DNA from 3 places in the Microbispora rosea genome. Region 1 is predicted to be linked to each of the others. Evidence: riboswitches for the same ligand, from Rfam matches in the RefSeq annotation. Region 1 holds a riboswitch; each other region holds the start of a gene.
The links. Region 1 has a riboswitch for cyclic di-AMP ahead of ACIBK1_RS26375 (C40 family peptidase). Riboswitches for the same ligand answer to the same signal wherever they lie in the genome.

Region 1 (5,696 bases):
CGTGGGCACCTACGCCGGGCAGGTGATCATGGCGGGGTTCCTGCGCCGCCGCGTGCCGCTCCTGGCGCGGCGGCTGGTCACGATCATCCCGGCCATGGCGGTGCTGGCCGCCGGGGTGGACCCCACGCGGGCGCTCGTGCTGAGCCAGGTCGCGCTGTCCTTCGGCATCCCGTTCGCCCTGGTCCCGCTCGTGGCGTTCACCGGCAGCAGGAAGCTGATGGGCGATCTGGTCAACCGCCGCCTCACCACGGTCGCCGGCGTCGCCGTCGCCGCCGTGATCAGCGCACTGAACGGCTTTCTCCTCGTGGACGTGTTCACCGGCTGAGGCGGCCTCACAGCAGTGCGGCGAACCGGGCCGCGACGAGGTCCCAGCGCCACTCCTCCTCGATCCAGGCCCGGCCCCGCTCGCCCATCGCGCGGGCGCGGGCCGGGTCGGCCAGCAGATCGCTCAGCGCGCCGGCCACCGCCGTGTGCGACGTGCCGTCGACCACCAGGCCCGTCTCGCCGTGCCGTACGGCGTCGGGGGCGCCGCCGGAGGAGCCCGCGACCACGGGCAGCCCGGTGGCCGACGCCTCCAGGTAGACGATGCCGAGGCCCTCGACGTCGAGCCCGCCGAACCTGCTGCGGCAGGGCATGGCGAACACGTCGCCCGCGTCGTAGTAGGCCGGGAGGGACGCCCAGGGGACGGACCCGGTGACGACCACCGAGCCGCGCGGCCCGGCCCCGGCGGCCGTCCTCTCCAGTGACCGCCGCAGGGGGCCGCCGCCGACCAGGAGGAGGACCGCGCCGGGAACCCGCCGGAGAACGAGCGGCCAGGCCCGCAGCAGCACGTCCTGGCCCTTGCGCGGCACCAGCCGGGAGACGCACACGACCACCGGCCGGTCGCCCAGGCCGAGCGACGCGCGGATCCGGTCGCCGCCCGCCCCCGGATGGAAGAGGGCGGTGTCCACGCCGGGCGCGAGCCGTACGAGCCTGGAGGCGGGCACGACCCGGGCGATCCGGCGGCGGGTGTAGTCGCCGAGGTAGGTCACCACGTCGGCCCCCGCGCCGATGCGGCGCAGCAGGGCGCGCGCGCCCGGCAGGCGGGCCCACGACGCCTCGTGCCCGTGGGTGAGCATGACGATCCGGCCCGCGCCGGCGGCGCGCAGGACGGGAGCGAGCAGCCCCAGCGGCGCGGCCGCGCCGAAGACGACGGTGGCGCCGTCCTCCACGAGCGCCGCCGCCCTTCTCGCCACCGAGCGCGTCGGCAGCATCAGCGAGGAGGGATGCCGGACCACCTCGTACGGCTGGCGGGAGTCGAACTCCTCGCATCCCTTCCAGCGCGGGGCGTACACGACCACGGAGCCGGGCGGCCGGCGCGAGGCGAGGCCGTGCACGAACGCCTGGATGCCGCCCGGTCTGGGCGGGAAGTCGTTCGTGACGATCAGCGTCCGCTTCGTCATCCTCACCCCCGCTGCCGGCGTGATCGCACGGTCCGCCCGCGCCGCCCGAGAACGCATTGTCGCAGCCGCCGCCGCACCGTCGTCCCAAGAAGATCGGGATCAGGGCCGGGCGAGCTGCTCGCGGGCCCACGACCGCCAGGCGCTGGTCAGGCCGTCGGCGGTCAGCCCGAGCTGTTCTCCGAGGGCGGCGCCGATCTCCTCGCGCAGCGCGGCGCGGTAGAGGGCGACCAGCCTCCGCTCGCCGAAGCGGGCCGCGATGTAGCGGCAGGCGAGCCACGCCTCCTCGTACGCCTGGGCGGGCCTGGCGGCGAAGTCGGCGGGCCCGGGCAGGCCGTCCAGCGCCGCCCTCCCCGCCGCCACGTCGGCGGCCAGCTCGGCGGCGACCGTACGGACCGGCAGTCCGCTGTCCAGGTAGCCCACGTAGTCGGCGAAGCCCTCCATGAGCCACATCGGCACCGCGCGAGGACCGGAGGTCGCGACGTGCGTCAGCTCATGGGTCACGACGACCAGGCGGCCGGTCGCGGACAGGCGGGCGAACGCGGCCGGCTGCACGATCACACGGCCGCCGGTGGCGACCGCCGCCAGGCCGTCCACCTTCGCCGGCGTCGCCAGCACGGCGGCCTGCTCCTCGGTGCGCGGCACGAGGACCACCGCGCCGCCGCGCCCGCCCCAGATCCTCGTGACCGTGCGGCCCGCGCGATCGGCCAGTGCGGCGACCTCGGCGACCAGCGGCCGGGGCGACCCGACGACGACGGCGCGCTCGCCGCGGGCGACGGAGGCGCCGGTCCACATGCCCGGATGCTCGCGCACGGCGGCGCGGGCGTCCAGCCGCAGGGCGCGCAGCGGGTCGGGCGGCGCCGCGGCGGCGAGCCCGGCCAGCAGCGCGGCCAGCGCGACGGCCACGACCGCGACCCGGCGGGGAGGGACCCCGTGGGGCGCGGCTTCGAGCCGGCACCGGTCGGTCCCGGCGCGCACGCTCCGCAGGCCGCCCCCGGGCACGCCGCTCGTGACAGTCACGCCGTGCATGGTAGCCAGCACATGTCACGGCCCCGTCCACCTCGGCGAGATGGACGGGGCCGTAGGGACGGCGCCGGTCGAGGGGGCTGGTGACCGGCGCCCGTCAGACGCCCGGACGGACGGCACCCACGAAGGTGCTCTTCCGATAGGCGTCCAGCTTGTCGATCCTGACCCGCGTGCCGGTGTGCGGAGCGTGGATCATCTTGCCGTGCCCGACGTACATGCCGACGTGGCCGCCGCCGCTGGTGAAGATGAGGTCACCGGGCTCGAAGTGCCCCCAGGACACCTTCGTCCTGACCGCGCCGCGGATGGACCACGTCGTGCGCGGCAGCCGTACGCCCGCCTTGCGCCAGGCGTACTGGACCAGGCCCGAGCAGTCGAACGCGCCCGGTCCCGTGGCTCCGTAGCGGTAAGGGTCGCCGATCTGCTTCTCGGCGGTCTTCACCGCGCGCCGGGCCTTGGCCCGCTGGAGCGAGGTCCTGCTGATCTTCCGCTTGGCGGTGTGCTTCTTGGTCCGCTTCTTCGCGGCGGCCTTGCGGGCGGCGGTTTTCGCGCTGTTCCCGTCGCTCGTGTTCGTGGCCGTCTTCGTCGCTGTGGCCGTCTTGACGACCGTGACCGTCACCGTGTCGGCCGCCGTATCGGCCGCCGCCGGATGTGCTCCGGCGACCCCTACGGATGCCGTCAACGCGGCACCACCAACGGCAATTCGGGCAAGACGGGACAGACTAGCGGGGGTGGTAGACAGGATCTCTCCTCGGGTCTTCCGCTCACGCCTACCGGGTTAGCTGACGGGTTCGGGCGGGGAAGTCGCCCTACGGCGCGCGATGCGCCGATTCACCCCGGACCTTCGCGTGAAGGTCGATGGTTCCCCGGCTCCGTGCCTCCTGACTGCACGGACTCGGCTGGTCATCGGCGCCGGGGGATCCCGCGAGGGGGAGGGTGTTGGAGGACGCCGATGCCGGTGGATGACTGCGCGGCCCGGCCGGCCGGACCGGGACGCGCCGCGGCGAGGCGTGCTCGCCGCGGCCCAGAAGCTACCGAGGACTCGCGGCGTTCGGCAAAGCCCGCCCGCCGGATAAAGATCGGATAACGAAGGCCGCGGAGAAGAAATCGCAGCTTACCCACCTCGCGAGAGGGCTAAGTGTGACTCTGCTCACAATCTGCGCAACAAGGGCTGAATGCGGTCACAAGAGCCCCGAAAACCACACACCGTCACAGAGGTGGCCAACCCCTCAGGGGCGCACAGCTCCGATCGCGTGATACTCCGCGAGTGAGACAATCTTCACAACATCGCCGGTCTGCGGGGCGTGGACGACCTTGCCGTCGCCGGCGTAGATGCCGACGTGTCCGTATCCGGCGTGCCAGAGCAGGTCGCCCGGCTGGAGCTCGTCCAGCGAGACCCTGCGGCTCGCACCCCAGGCCCACTGCTCGTAGCTGGTCCGGGGCAGCCGCACGCCCGCCGCCGCCCACGCGGCCTGCACGAGCCCGGAGCAGTCCCAGGCGCCCGGTCCGGTGCCCCCGTAGCGATAGGGCTTGCCGACCTGCTTGTAGGCGAACTGGAGGGCTTCCAGCGCGTTGCCGGACGCCGGCCCGGTGTAGACGACGCCGGCGCTGTTGGGGTTGCCGGGGTTGAACGTCCCGAGCGAGCGCAGCAGCTTCATCTGCTCCCGGACGAGCTTGTCGACCTTCTCCTTCTCGCCGGCCAGCTCGTCCTTGACGTCGGCGGCCTCTTTGTAGACCACCTTGCTCTGGTCGCGGCGGTCCTTGAGGTCCTTGATGGCGCCCTCGTACTCCCTGAGGCGCCCGGCCCGCTCGGCCGACATGTGGTTGAGCGTGGCGAGGCCGCTGAGCATGGCATCGGGGTTGGAGCTGTAGAAGACGCCGCCCCACGACCCCATCTCGCCGACCTGGTAGCTGCTGACGGCCATCGAGACCAGTCCGGAGCGCAGCGCCTCGACCCGGACGTTCTGCTTCTTGTAGTCCTCGTTGATCGCGAGGTACTTCTGCCGCGACTTCTTCCACTTCTCGTTGGCCGCGTTGTAGCGGTCCACGAGCTTGTCGGCCTGCTCGTTGAGCTTGCTCAGCTTCGCCTTGGCCTGCGCGACCGTGGGCTTCGGATCCGCCTCCGCGCCCGTCATCGGCGTCAGCAGGACCACGGCGGCCAGACCGGCGGCCACCGGCACACGCCCTCGCACTGAGCCCCCTTGAGGATCAACCTCTTAGATCAACGAACCTGCGGCGCGACTCTATCTAGGCGATCTTGAAGCTTCAACCTATTCGCAGGTATTCGCGGCAGTCATCACCCTTGGTGACGACGCCGTCGCGGGCTGCGCGCGCGGCGGCTCAGCCGCGGCCGAGACGGCGCAGCAGCAGGAGCGAGGGCACCGGCCGGGCGCCCATGCGGCGCACCGACTCGGCCACCTCCCTGTCGGAGGAGACCACGGCGATGGCCCGCCCGGGCGGCTCCGCCCGCACCAGTGCGCGGATGAGGTCGTCGGCGATCTCCCCGGGCGCGCTGAACCTCACCCGCACCCCACGCGGCGCGGAGACCTGGACCGGCCCGTTCAGCTCGGCGCCGTCGAACACGCACGTCACCTCCGCCCGCGTCTGCACGGCGAGCCCGCCGAGCCCGGTCAGCAGCCGGGCCCGCTGGTCGGCGAGGGTCAGCGACGGGTAGCCGGTCTTGGTCACGTTGTAGCCGTCGACGATCAGATGCAGATGAGGGATGGCCAGGAGCTGGTCGAGGAGCTGCGGGTCGTCGTTGGCCAGCGCCCGCGCGGGAACGGCCGTCACGCCCGGCTCGCCGGGCTGCACCGCGTTCACGTGGTCGGCCGGCCTGGTGATCGTCGTGGGCAGCCCGAGCTCCTTGCGCAGCCCGGAGGCGGCGTCCTGGAGCGCGTCCAGCAGCACCCGCACCCGGGCGTCCTCGACGCTGCGGCCCTCGCGGGCGGCCCTGCGGCTGGCCTCCAGCTGGCGCTCGGCGTCCGCCAGGCGCTCCCTGAGCCGGCGCACCTCGGTCTCGGCCGCGCCGTTGGCGCTCGCGGCCCTGGTCCGCGCCTCGGCCGTCTCGGCCTCCAGCTCGGCCGCCCTGGCCTCGGCGGCCCTGACCCGCTCGCGGGCGTCGTGCAGCTTGCGCCGCAGGTCGGAGTTCTCCGCGCGGGCCGCCTTGAGCTGCTCGCGCACCCGGTCGATCTCCTCCTTGGCGGAGGCGCGCTGCGCCGCGAGCTGCTCGCGCAG
Region 2 (5,696 bases), on a different contig from region 1:
TTCCACGCCATGCTTGACGACCTGGATGGTCAGGACTTCGACGGCAAACGCAGCGCCGCGTTCGCATTTATCGAGGCGGCCGCCGGGGTCGGCGTCGAAAGCGACCGGTTGGACGGCGAAGAGAAGTCTGTGATCGTTCTCGACACTCCTGCTATCTAGGGCGTGTATCGAAAGTGGATCTTGAGGCAAGATGATCTTGCTTCGTTGTGTGGAGATCTGATCCACCCTTGATCGTGACCTGGCAAAACATCCGAACCACCGTGATGACCTGGCGTTGGTCGTCTCGGTGGCTCTCGGCATTTCGCGGCCGATCACGGTGTCATGTGCCCTGGCTGTGCCCTCTGGTTCGCTCAGTCGCCTCGGCTATCAGCTTGGGAATCGGCTAGTGATCTACCCTCTCTGAGCTGGGAACAGGGGGGTGCTGCTCAGCGGCGGTCGAGTCCCCGTGACTGCCCGTCAGTCCCCGCTGATCGCCGTTCAATCTGGCACGCGCCCCAGGTGTGCGAGCCAGCGGGCGTAAGATCGCGAGTCGAACACCGATTAAGGAGAGCGGATCGAGGGGAACCTTGATGAGTGCAAGCGGAGCCCAGGCGTCGGCGTTTTTCCGCGAAGTTGCTCAACACCGTACCTTGTGGTGGGTTCGCGATGATCAGGGCAGCCCGACGCCCCCATCGGACTTCGGTAGGCCGGCATTTCCGTACTGGTCGTCGGAGGCCCGAGCGCAGCGCGCGGTCGCATTGTGGGGTTCGCAGTTCCGTGTCATGTCAATGCCGCTGGACCATTGGCGGAATGCGGCTTTGCCTGACCTCGCCAAGGACGACTTCCGGGTCGGGATCAACTGGAGCGGACAGCGGCTGACTGGTTGGGACTTCACTGTCGATGAGGTGCTGAATCGGCTGGCTCATGCGCTTGGCGAGCCACCGTACGAGCGATAGGGGTCTACGCGGCGACGGAGGTGCAACCCCGGCCGGACTCCCCCAGCCCCCGATAGCTGCCCACATTCGCGACTGCCGCCCCGGGTTCTGTCAACTGGTGCTTCGCGTGTACATGTTCCCGGTGACCTTCCGCGCGCGCTGGTCGTCCTACCTGCACAGCGCCGGTTGACAGGTTCCGGGTGCCGCGAATACTCGGGCAGCGGGGGCGGGGGGACCCTGCACCCTTCCAGCTCAGCCAGCTACGGCCGAAGTCGGAACGGCCGTTCTTCCCCCGAAGCCGGGAGCGCGCCCGCCGGAGGCATCACCACGTGCGGCCTGGCACCAGGTCGGCACTTCCAGCTCAGCCTGACGCCCCTGTGAGCGGACTTGTACTGTCGCCTGGCGGCCCATCGACTCGTCCGCGCCAGCCGTCCGGCGTTCTTTGCGCGCTGTCCGCCGGGAGCGCCAGCGGGAGGCGGCGGCGTGCGCCGTGACGGCGGCGCGTGCGGCCCGGTTAGGGCCGCCTTGATGCCCTCCAGCGAGGATCTGATGCGTGCGGCCATCGGGAGCGCCTGGGCCAAGGGGCCGGCAGACGGCTTAAGTGCCCTCAATGTGCCCTGACCCGTCCTGCCGGGATCGAACATGCAGGTAGACGGCTTGCGGGCCTAGTACATCGAGATGTGCACGTGGTCGTAGTGGTTGGCGGTGATCCCGCCGCGGTCGGACATGGTCCGCCAGCCCGGATGGCCGAGGTTGTAGATGCGCTGCTGCCAGATCACGTACATCACGCCGAGTTTCGGCCCGTTCTTGATGGCCCAGGCGGCCAGGCTGTCGCCGAGGGCCTTCATCTCGGGGGAGGGCATGGCGCCGCCCGAGCTCATCATGAAGTCGCAGGCGCGCCCGAGGGGATGCTCACCGCTGTTCTCCGCCCGGTAGCAGCCCACCGGAAACTGCAGGGTGAAGTGGCTTTCGACCTCGCCGCGCATGAATCTCATCCGGGGCGTGATGTTGTCGGTGCCGCTGGGGAGCTCGGGCGCCCACGACCCGCCCGCGCGCTTTCCCGGCGCGATCGGGATCAGCGCGTCGAGCTTGTCCTTGATCTCGTCGATCAGATCCTCGGCGTCCTCGCGCTGACCGGCGACCTCGGCGGCCTGCGCCTTGAGCTGCGCGGTCAGCGTCTTGGCGGCGTCCGCGGCCCGTTGCCGCTCGTCGCGGACCAGGTCGAAGTGCGCGAGCCTGGCGGCCTGCTCCTCTTTGAGCTGGTAGTTGAGCGCGGCGGTGTTCATGTCGGGCAGCGCCATCGCGCTCTCGGTCTGGTAGCGCAGCCCGGCCATCTGCCGTACGGCGTCGCTGGCGGCCTTGTAGTCGGCCTCGGCCTTGGCCAGCCGGCCGCGGGCCGCCTTCTCCTCCACGCCGGCCTTGGCGAGGGCGACGCGTTTGGCGTTGTAGTCGCCGATCAGCCGGTCGACCTTCTTCCGCAGGTCCGCCAGCTCCTTCTTGAGCTGTTTCTCCGTCGGTTTGGGATCGGCCACACCCGGCGCCGCCGTGCCGAACACGAGGACGGCGGAGGCGAGCACGCCGACAGCCAGGGGGAACGCGCGGGGCAGAGCCCACTCCTCTCCATCTGCCGACCGGGTTAGCTGACGGGTTCGGGCTGGAGAAGCCCGGGCAGGTCACTGCCTTGACCCCAGGTGCGTGATTGGGTCCCCGGCTCCCGGGCGGGGCGCCCGGGATTAGGCGTACCGGTTGTGACGGCCGGTGTCAGGGATACTAGTGGTAAAGAAACGGTGACTGCCACCAAAGCCGCAACCAACCGGAGATCAAGCCGTTATCGCCTCGCGTAGCATCCGGGCGGCCTCCTCCGGCAGCACGTCGTTGACGAACGCGCCCATGGCCGACTCCGATCCGGCCAGGTACTTCAGCTTGTTCGGCGCGCGCCGGATCGTGAAGAGCTGCAGGTGGAGGTAGGCGAGGTCGCGCCGGTAGGAGACGGGGGCCTGGTGCCAGGCCGCGACGTACGGCATGACGACGCCGAACAGCCCGTCCAGCCGGCGCAGCACCTCGATGTAGAGCGGCGCGAACGCGGCCCGCTCCTCGGGCGACAGCGCCGGGATGTCGGGCACCCGGCGGTGCGGGTAGACGTGCACCTCGAACGGGTAGCGCGCGGCGGCCGGGACGAAGGCCGTCCAATGCTCGTTGGCGGCCACCACCCGGGGGCCCCTCCGCTCGGCGGCCAGGACGTCCGCGAACAGGTTGCCGCCCTGGTGGCGGGCGGCGGCGTCCAGCATCTGCCGGGTACGCGGCGTGACGTACGGATAGGCGTAGATCTGCCCGTGGGGGTGCGGCAGCGTGATGCCGATCTCGGCGCCGCGGTTCTCGAAGCAGAAGACCTGCTCCACGCCGGGCAGCGCGGACAGCTCCGCCGTGCGGTCGGCCCACGCCTCGACGACCAGCTCGGCCTGCGCGTCGCTCAGCGAGCTGAACGACGCGTCGTGGTCGGAGGTGAAGCAGACCACCTCGCACCGCCCGATCCCCGGCCGCACCTCGCTCAGCCCGCCCACCTGCTCGTACGCGCCGGTGTTGAAGCTGAACGACGGGAAGCGGTTCTCGAACACCGCCACCTCGTACGGCGAGGGGATCTCCGAGCCGGGATGGCCCGGGCAGAGCGGGCACTCCGCCGCGGACGGCAGGTGCGTGCGCGTCTGGCGATGCCGGGCGACGGCCACCCACTCGTCCATCAGGGGGTCGTAGCGCAGCTCGGAGGCGAGCGGGCGCGGCGGCAGGTCCCTGGTGTCGACGGCGCTGTGGTCGGCGTCGTCGCGCCGGTCGAAATAGATGAGCTCACGGCCGTCGGCGAGATGGGTGATGGTGCGCTTCACAGAGCGGTCTCCAGCTTCACGGTGCGGTGTCCCGGGTCAGAGCGGGCTTACAGGGGTCCGGGGACAGGCGGCCTTCCAGAGGTCCGGCGTCACAGCGCGGTCTCCATCTCGGTTTCCCCGGAGGGGTCGGCGAGGAGGAGCTCGCCGGCGTGCTCCGACAGTGCGGCGCGCGCCTCCTCCGGCAGGCCGACGTCGCTCACGACCACGCCGGCCTCGTCAAGGGCGGCGATCGTGCTGATGCCGATCGTCCCCCACTTGGTGTGGTCGGCCAGGACCACGAGCTGCTGGGCGGCCGCGATGAGGGCGCGGTCGGTCTCCGCCTCCAGCAGGTTGGGCGTGGTGTAACCAGCCCGGACGCTCATGCCGTGCACGCCGAGCATGAGCGTGTCGACGTTCAGGGAGCGGACGGCCGCCACGGCCACCGGGCCGACCAGCGCGTCGGACGGCGTGCGCACGCCGCCCACCAGCACCACGGTCTGGTCGGGCCGTCCCGCCCGGTGGAAGACGTCGGCCACCTGCACCGAGTTGGTGATCACGGTCAGCTCGGGCACGTCCACCAGATGGTGGGCCAGTGTCCAGGTCGTGGTCCCGGCAGAGAGGGCGACGGAGCTGCCCGGCCGTACGAGCATGGCGGCCCGGCGGGCGATGGCCTCCTTCTCGGCCTGCTGCCGCACCGACTTGGCAGCGAAGCCCGGCTCCTCGGTCGAGCCGGCGCCGGTGGCGGTAGCCCCGCCGTGCACCTTGACGATCAGGCCCCGCTCCGCGAGGACCTCCAGGTCGCGGCGGATCGTCATGTCCGAGACCCCGAGATCGCGTACGAGCTGCGCGACGCGCACCCCGCCGGTTCTGCGTACCCTCTCCAGGATCGCCTGCTGCCGTTGCTGGGCCAGCATTCACCACTCCTGTCAACAGATTCAAACAAATTATGCCCCACGTACGTGGGTACGTGTTGAGTTGGGGTCCGCCCCTTGCCGCCTGTGGGCCGGGGGAGGACAGTGAGCGAAAGCCATACTCGACGGAAGGCGGTCGTGATGGGTAGACGCGCACGCAAGTCGAAGGCACGCAAGAAGAAGAAGGCCAACCACGGCAGGCGGCCCACAGGGCGTTAGCCCTAGCGGGTGGGCTGTGCGATAGCCCTCGTGGGTAAGGCTGCCCACTAGCCCTGTGTGCCGGTCTGTGCGATAGACGGAGCCGGTAGGTCCCGGGGCAGGGCCTAAGGGTTCCTGCCCCAGGCGGCGAGCAGATGAGTCTGCTGGTCGGCGTCGGCCGGGAGGCCTTGCTCGTCCCCGAACACCCCCGCCTCTCGGTAGTCCTCCCGTGCCTTCTCGAACCATTCCGAGCAGGAGGCGACCAGTGCGGGGTCGAGCCGTTCCGGCCCGCCGATGGCACGTGCCAGGTCCCAGGTGTGGATCAGTACGTCCGCGAACAGCTCGGTGATGTACTCCTCGCCCTGCACGTCGCCGAACGACAGGTGGGTCACGCTGGTCAGGGCGCCCTCGGCGTACACCGCCTGGACGGCGCCCTGCGCGGACGCCTCGAACGCCTTGAGCGGGTCGTCGCCGAGCACGTCGCCCTCGAAGGCGTCACCCACCTCGGCGACCGTACGGCCGGACAGCAGCTCGGGGGCCCACAGGTTCTCGGCCACGACGTGGTTGACGAGCCCGCGGACGTCCCAGTCGACACAGGGAGTCGGCAGCTCCCACTGTCCCCGGCGGACGAGATGGAGGCGGTCCCCGAAACCGTCCAGCGCCCTGCGGTACGCGTCACGGATGTCGATCATGTCCCCTCCTCGCCACGAACTCCCCATTCGAACGTAACTCTTCTCAACGATCAGTCATACACGCTCGCTGGGGAGGGAACGCCCGGGTCAAGGGAGGTGCTGCTCGACCCAGACGATCTTTCC
Region 3 (5,696 bases), on a different contig from region 1:
GGCACTGACCGGAACGCTCCCGCGTCACCGGTTCACTGCCCTCGTCTCACGGCGGCCCCACGCGACGGTGCGACTCGCGCACCTTCTCCATCCCTGTCCGGGATGGTTCTCGCCTGCGCGTTCACCCTCCGCTCCGCGGCGGGCGAACCGCTCCACCTTGTCATCCGTGAGGTCGATATCACCGTGGGCATCGATGTCCAGAGTTTCGCCGTGGCCAACCTGCGCCGCCGTCCCGACGTCGTCGAGATCGGGGGCTTCGTCCTCGGCGTGGACCCCGGCACCACCAGTCCGTACGTCAATTACGCGACACCCCTGCCCGGCGCCCGGCCGGGCGCGCGGGACGTCGCGGCGCTGATCGCAGCGTTCGGCGAGCGCGGGCTCAAGCCCCGTCTCGAGTTCGCCCCGGGCGCCGCGCCCGACGTGCAGCCCGCTCTTCACGAGGCCGGGCTCACCGTCGAAGCGGTGCACGAATACCTCGTCTGCGTCCCGGCCACGCTGACGATGCCGCGGGCCGCTCTCCCGGTGGAGACGCCGTCCACGGACGAGGACTACGCGGCGATCGACGCCGCGCTGTCCAAGGCGTTCGGCGGCGAGTTCGCCTCGTCGCCGGAGGGCGCGGCCCGGCTGCGCCGTACGGAGGAGAGCGGCGGCGCGGTCCGGTTCGTCCGGGCGCCCGGCGGCGGCTGCGCCGGGGCGGCCATGTGCTCCGCTCCGGCCGTGGAGACGTCGGAGCTCGCCGGTGTCGGCACCTGTCCCGAGTTCCGCGGGCGGGGCATCGCCGGCGCGGTCACCGCCACGCTCGCCGAGACGATGCTCGCCAGGGGAGCGCGGTCGGTGTGGCTGGAGTACGGCGGTGAGGGATCGCGCCGGGTCTACGAACGCGTGGGCTTCCGGCCGGGCGGCACCCGCCTCTACATGTCGCTCGAAGCCTGACGCAGGCCGCCCGTCGGCCGTGCTTCACCCTCTCGGGGGCGTCGCGCGGCCGGCGGGCGGGCTGGGCAGGACGAGGCGGAGGCCGATCGGCGGGAGGGCGGGATCAGGCGGATCGGCTGGCGGCCGCCGCGAGCCCGGGCGGCGCCGCGGCCAGGGCCTTGTGGATGGCCTCCACGAGGGCGAGCGCCGCCTCCTCGGTGAGCTCGATCGCGACCCGGGCCGACGGGCCCTCCGCCGGGTTGGTGATGTCGATGTTCACCGTGTGCTCCTGGCACGCGTGATAGGGATGGTCGATGTAGACCATGCCGTCGGTGACCGTGAACCAGCCCGACGCCCCCTTGGCGGCGCCGTCGACGCGGATCTTCTCGGTGAGATAGGTGCACATTGCTGTTCTCCTCAGGCGGCGAGGTGGCGGCCGAAGAAATCGAAGACCTTCTTCCAGCCCTCCACCGCCGCGGCGGGCCGGTAGGCCGGCCGGTCCACGGAGAAGAACCCGTGACCGGCGTCGGGGAAGACGTGGAACTCGTGGTCCTTGCCGAGCTTGTCCAGCTCTGTGGAGAGCACCCCCACCTCCTCCGGCGAGGGGAACTGGTCGTCCGCGCCGAAGAGCCCGAGCAGCGGGCAGGACAGGTCGGCGGCGCGGGAGATCAGCGGCGTGGCCGCCAGCGGGAATTCGGCGGGCGGCGAGTTGACCACGAAGGCCCCGTAGCAGTCGACGGCCGCGTCGATCTGCAGCGAGCAGGCGGCCAGGAACGTCTGCCGCCCACCGGAGCAGTAGCCGATGACGCCGATCTTGCCGTTGGCGTGCTCCAGGCCGTTGAGGTAGGCCGCGCCGCCGGCGACGTCGCCGACGAGCTGCTCGTCCGGGACGCCGCCCTTGGCCCGGGCGGCGGCGGCCTGGTCGTCCGGGCTGACGCCCGCGCCCTCCCTGGAGTACAGGTTCGGGCAGATCGCTGCGTAGCCGTGCGCGGCGAACCTGCGGACGATCTCCTTGGTGCCCGCGTCGTAGCCGGGCATGTGGTGGATCACCACGACCCCGCCGTGGGGAGCGGAGTCGAGCGGCCGGGCCGCGTACGCCTCGAGTTCGGCGCCTTCGTGCCCGGTCACGGCGACCGTGCCGGCCCACATCGCGTCCGTCATTGAGATTCCCTTTCCTCTGACCACAGCGCTGCCCGTGAGATGGCGGTGCAGGAGCCCACCTTAGTCGTTAGCTGAGCTAACCAAGTCGCCCGTCCACCGCCGGGCCGGATGGCGGTGGGCGGGGTCGTCCCGGCCCGTCCGCCGGGCGCGTGCTCATGCCGTATGGCGGCTGTATGGCGGCTGTGTGGCGGCTGTGTGGCGCATCTCACCGCCGGCGGCCGGCGACCGCGAGGACCTGCGGAAGCAGGGAAGGGCGGCAGCCGGAATGATGCCCTTTGCCGGGTTTTTCGTCGTGTCTTACTTGTTATCTACTAAACTTCCCGTGTGTCTCGCCGGTGCGCGGTCCTCAACCCGAGGACGACCGGCGACCGCCGAATCCCGGAAGTCATCGATCCCGGGAACCGGGGACCCACGTTTCCTGGGGTGAATCCGGACCATCCGGTAGGGCTACTCCTGGCCCGAACCCGTCAGCTAACCCGGTAGGCGGCCAAGGAGAGGAGAGCGTGTGGAGTGTCGGCTCCACCTGCCCACCCGGTCCGCGCCGCGTCGCCGGACCGCATGCCCGCCCTGGAACGTCTCCAGGCTTCCGGGGTGATGGCGCGCCCGTGACGGGCTGTCGCATCTCCCGTTTCTGATTCCGCCCCGCCGTGGCGTGTCCCCGGACGGTCATGCCGTCATGCCGTCACGCCCCGCGGGCCGTTCGTCATGTCTCGAAGCGCGCCATGAGGAGCCTCCGATTTCCACCGATCCGATAGCTCGACAGCTGCTCGACGCCGTACGCCCCGAACTGGGCTACCGCGAGCGAGCCGGGAAACACACGAAGTTCGGCGAGTGGTACGCCGACAACGTCGCCAAGGACCCCGACTTCAAGGCCGCCCCCTGGTGCGACATGTTCGTCTCGTGGGCGGCCGACCGGGCCGGGGTGCAGGCCCACGTCGGGGAGTTCGCGCTGACCACGCGGCACGCCAAGTGGTTCGAGAAGCACCACGCCTGGAGCGACAGGCCCGAGCCGGGCGCGGTGGTGTTCTTCGCCTGGTCGGGGTCCAAGAAGATCCGCGACATCGACCACGTCGGCATCGTCGAGAAGGTCGTCGGTCGCAAGGTCCACACGATCGAGGGCAATGTCGACGGCGTGTGGCTGAAGCGCAAGGTGCGCGACACGAGCAAGATCGTCGGGTACGGCCTGCCGCGCAAGGTCAAGGTGGCGCAGAAGGCGCCGGTGACGATCCAGCCGGCGGCGGCAGTGAACGCGAGCGTCCAGAGCGCCGGGGCGCCCGCCACCAGGAACATGGCGGCCACGCAGGGGAAGGCCCTCGACGTCGTGTGGTCGCCGGGCGACGCCGTTCTGCCGGCGGGCCTGCTGTTCGCGGTGGTCTCCACCGCCGTGACCGGGATCCGGGTCAGGGCCGCGGCGGCGACGTCCGGCGGACGGCACCGCAAGCGCGGGTGAGGCAGATCAACCCGGCAGGCTGTCCAACATGCTCTTCATCTCCTTGATCTCGGCCGACTGGCTGGAGACGATGGACTCCGCCATCCGCCGGGCCGGCTCGTAGGTTCCGCCGCGCAGCTCGTCGCGCGCCATGGCGACCGCTCCCTCGTGGTGGCGGATCATCATCGTGAGGAAGGCCCGGTCGAAGGCCCGTCCGGACAGCCCTTCGAGACGCCGCATGTCCTCGGGAGACATCATCCCGGGCATGGCGTGGTGGGCCGGCGCCGGACTCTCACCGGGCACCCGCTCACCCCAGGCCGTGAGCCAGCCGCTCATCGTCCGGATCTCCGGAGCCTGCGCGGCCTCGATCCGCCGGGCGAGCCGCGCGACCCGGGCGTCCGCCGCGCGGTCCGCGGCCAGCCTCCCCATCTCCACCGCCTGACGATGATGCGGGATCATCATCCGGGCGAACATGACGTCCCGGTCGTTGTGGTCGGCCGTCGGCGTCGGGGCCCCGGGCGCGGTGAGCGCGGCGGGTGAGGAAGGCGTGGCGGCTGTGGCGGCCGAGCCGTACGGGCCGCCCGCGCCGACCAGCAGATCGGCCGTCAGCAGGGCCACCGGCAGAACGCGTCCCTTCATCGGCCAGCACCTCCGTACGTCCGGGCGGCGGACCAACGGCCTTCCCGCCGCCCTGCCTGCGGTGCCGACGACGGCGCCACCCCCGGTGCGCCGTCGCCGCGTGAACCGTGTGAAGGCGAACACAGTCCTCGAACAGCACCGTGTCCTCGAACAGCATTCGTGTTCTCTGGCTGTCGTACCCCGCTGCGTGGAACGTTCCCGTCAGCCGCTGAACGTGATCCGGAACCGGTAGTTGTCACCGTAGGTCGAGCCGCGGATGGTGAACGCCGCGCTGCCCGAGCTCACCCGGCCCGACACCGTCGCCCCGGCGTTGACGGCGTAGAGGAAACGAGACGTGCCGAGATCGCGGCAGGGGACGGTGGTCTTCTCTCCGTAGAAGTGGTTGAACGTGGCCCCCTCGGCGCGGTGGTTGTCGACCAGCTTCCCGGACCAGGAGGTGCCCGATCGGCTGGTGACCCAGTAGCCCAGCAGGAGTTTCGGGTCGCGTGCGTTGCCGCCGAGATCGCGGGCCGACGCGGTGACGACGTGGGCGGAGCCGAGCTGGAAGGAACCGAGGGCGCCGATGTCGCCGACGTAGAACTCCCAGTAGAAGGGGTTGCGCTCGACCCGGCCTGCGGCGGACTTGCGTGGACCGGTGACGAACCTCGCGGCCGCCTTGTATCGGCTGGTGCCGACGAACCGGTGCTCGCCCCAGAGGGGACCTCCGCAGTAGTCGTAGACATCGACCACCACCGTGGCGGTGCCGCGATAGATCCGTAGGGCGGATTGCGTGCCGGACGCCGCGCCGGACGGGGCCGCCGTGCCGAGCACCGCGGTCACGGAAACCACCGCGGCCGCTAATCCGAATTTCCGTTTTCTCATGAGAAATCCCCTCCCTGTCGTACGGTCGGTCGAAGGTCGCGTTTCGGGTCCGCTGTGCGTTTTCCCGGTGTCCGTTCGCCCGGTGTGCGGAATCAGCCGGTCGGCACGTTGCCCAGGAAACTCGCCGAATAGAGCGCCAGCGGAAGGACGGCCGCCAGCACATAGGGGATGAACTGGGCATTTCGCCGGTCGTCGTGGCGCGTCCGGACAATCCACGGCCAGACGACCAGCAGCACCGTGCTCCCGGCGAGGATGAGCCGGTCGAAGGCGAGCCCGTCGGCGATGCTCTGGAACACGTGGGCGATCGCGGTGCCGGCGTCCTCACCGATGAGCATGAACGCGGGCAGGGCGACGGCCGACATCAGCACGAGCCGGACGACGAGGGTCGCGGGCCAGGCCACGGCGAGCCCGGTGAGGCCGTGGAAGCGCCCCTCGGCGACCTTCCTGCGCAGCCCGATCGGCGGGTGGGTGAGCAGGCCGCCGGCACGCCTCAGCCGGCCGCGGGGAAGGGCCCGTTCGCGGTCGAGTGCCCGGATGAGCGCGTCGGCGCCACGTTCCCGGACCGCCAGCCGATCCGCGCTGAGCTCGGCCAGCCACAGCGCCATGACCGGCATGAGCAGCATCCTCGGGACGGCGACGGCGAGGACGAGAAGCTGCCCGATCAGCAGGCGCCCGGCCGCGCCTCCGGACGTGG

Region 2: linked by a shared signal. The riboswitch ahead of ACIBK1_RS38295 (coiled-coil domain-containing protein) and the one ahead of ACIBK1_RS26375 (C40 family peptidase) in region 1 are both predicted to bind cyclic di-AMP.
Region 3: linked by a shared signal. The riboswitch ahead of ACIBK1_RS07970 (CHAP domain-containing protein) and the one ahead of ACIBK1_RS26375 (C40 family peptidase) in region 1 are both predicted to bind cyclic di-AMP.

The regions. Positions count from the first base shown of each region.
Region 1 is NZ_JBITJO010000006.1:332,988-338,683, forward strand. Features, by position in the region: gene ACIBK1_RS26360 (Nramp family divalent metal transporter) at 1-325, shown strand, start outside; gene ACIBK1_RS26365 (glycosyltransferase family 4 protein) at 333-1,442, opposite strand; gene ACIBK1_RS26370 (hypothetical protein) at 1,542-2,459, opposite strand; gene ACIBK1_RS26375 (C40 family peptidase) at 2,563-3,144, opposite strand; cyclic di-AMP (ydaO/yuaA leader) riboswitch at 3,219-3,373, opposite strand; gene ACIBK1_RS26380 (C40 family peptidase) at 3,692-4,654, opposite strand; gene ACIBK1_RS26385 (NYN domain-containing protein) at 4,803-5,696, opposite strand, start outside.
Region 2 is NZ_JBITJO010000016.1:19,204-24,899, reverse strand. Features, by position in the region: gene ACIBK1_RS38305 (hypothetical protein) at 1-159, shown strand, start outside; gene ACIBK1_RS38300 (DUF2750 domain-containing protein) at 570-935, shown strand; gene ACIBK1_RS38295 (coiled-coil domain-containing protein) at 1,580-2,491, opposite strand; cyclic di-AMP (ydaO/yuaA leader) riboswitch at 2,526-2,664, opposite strand; gene galT (galactose-1-phosphate uridylyltransferase) at 2,735-3,793, opposite strand; gene ACIBK1_RS38285 (DeoR/GlpR family DNA-binding transcription regulator) at 3,883-4,686, opposite strand; gene ACIBK1_RS38280 (50S ribosomal protein bL37) at 4,825-4,902, shown strand; gene ACIBK1_RS38275 (TIGR03086 family metal-binding protein) at 5,007-5,573, opposite strand; gene ACIBK1_RS38270 (ATP-binding SpoIIE family protein phosphatase) at 5,661-5,696, opposite strand, start outside.
Region 3 is NZ_JBITJO010000002.1:100,826-106,521, reverse strand. Features, by position in the region: gene ACIBK1_RS07985 (GNAT family N-acetyltransferase) at 184-933, shown strand; gene ACIBK1_RS07980 (DUF6295 family protein) at 1,037-1,318, opposite strand; gene ACIBK1_RS07975 (dienelactone hydrolase family protein) at 1,330-2,073, opposite strand; cyclic di-AMP (ydaO/yuaA leader) riboswitch at 2,433-2,575, shown strand; gene ACIBK1_RS07970 (CHAP domain-containing protein) at 2,750-3,523, shown strand; gene ACIBK1_RS07965 (DUF305 domain-containing protein) at 3,530-4,141, opposite strand; gene ACIBK1_RS07960 (hypothetical protein) at 4,343-4,960, opposite strand; gene ACIBK1_RS07955 (M48 family metalloprotease) at 5,095-5,696, opposite strand, start outside.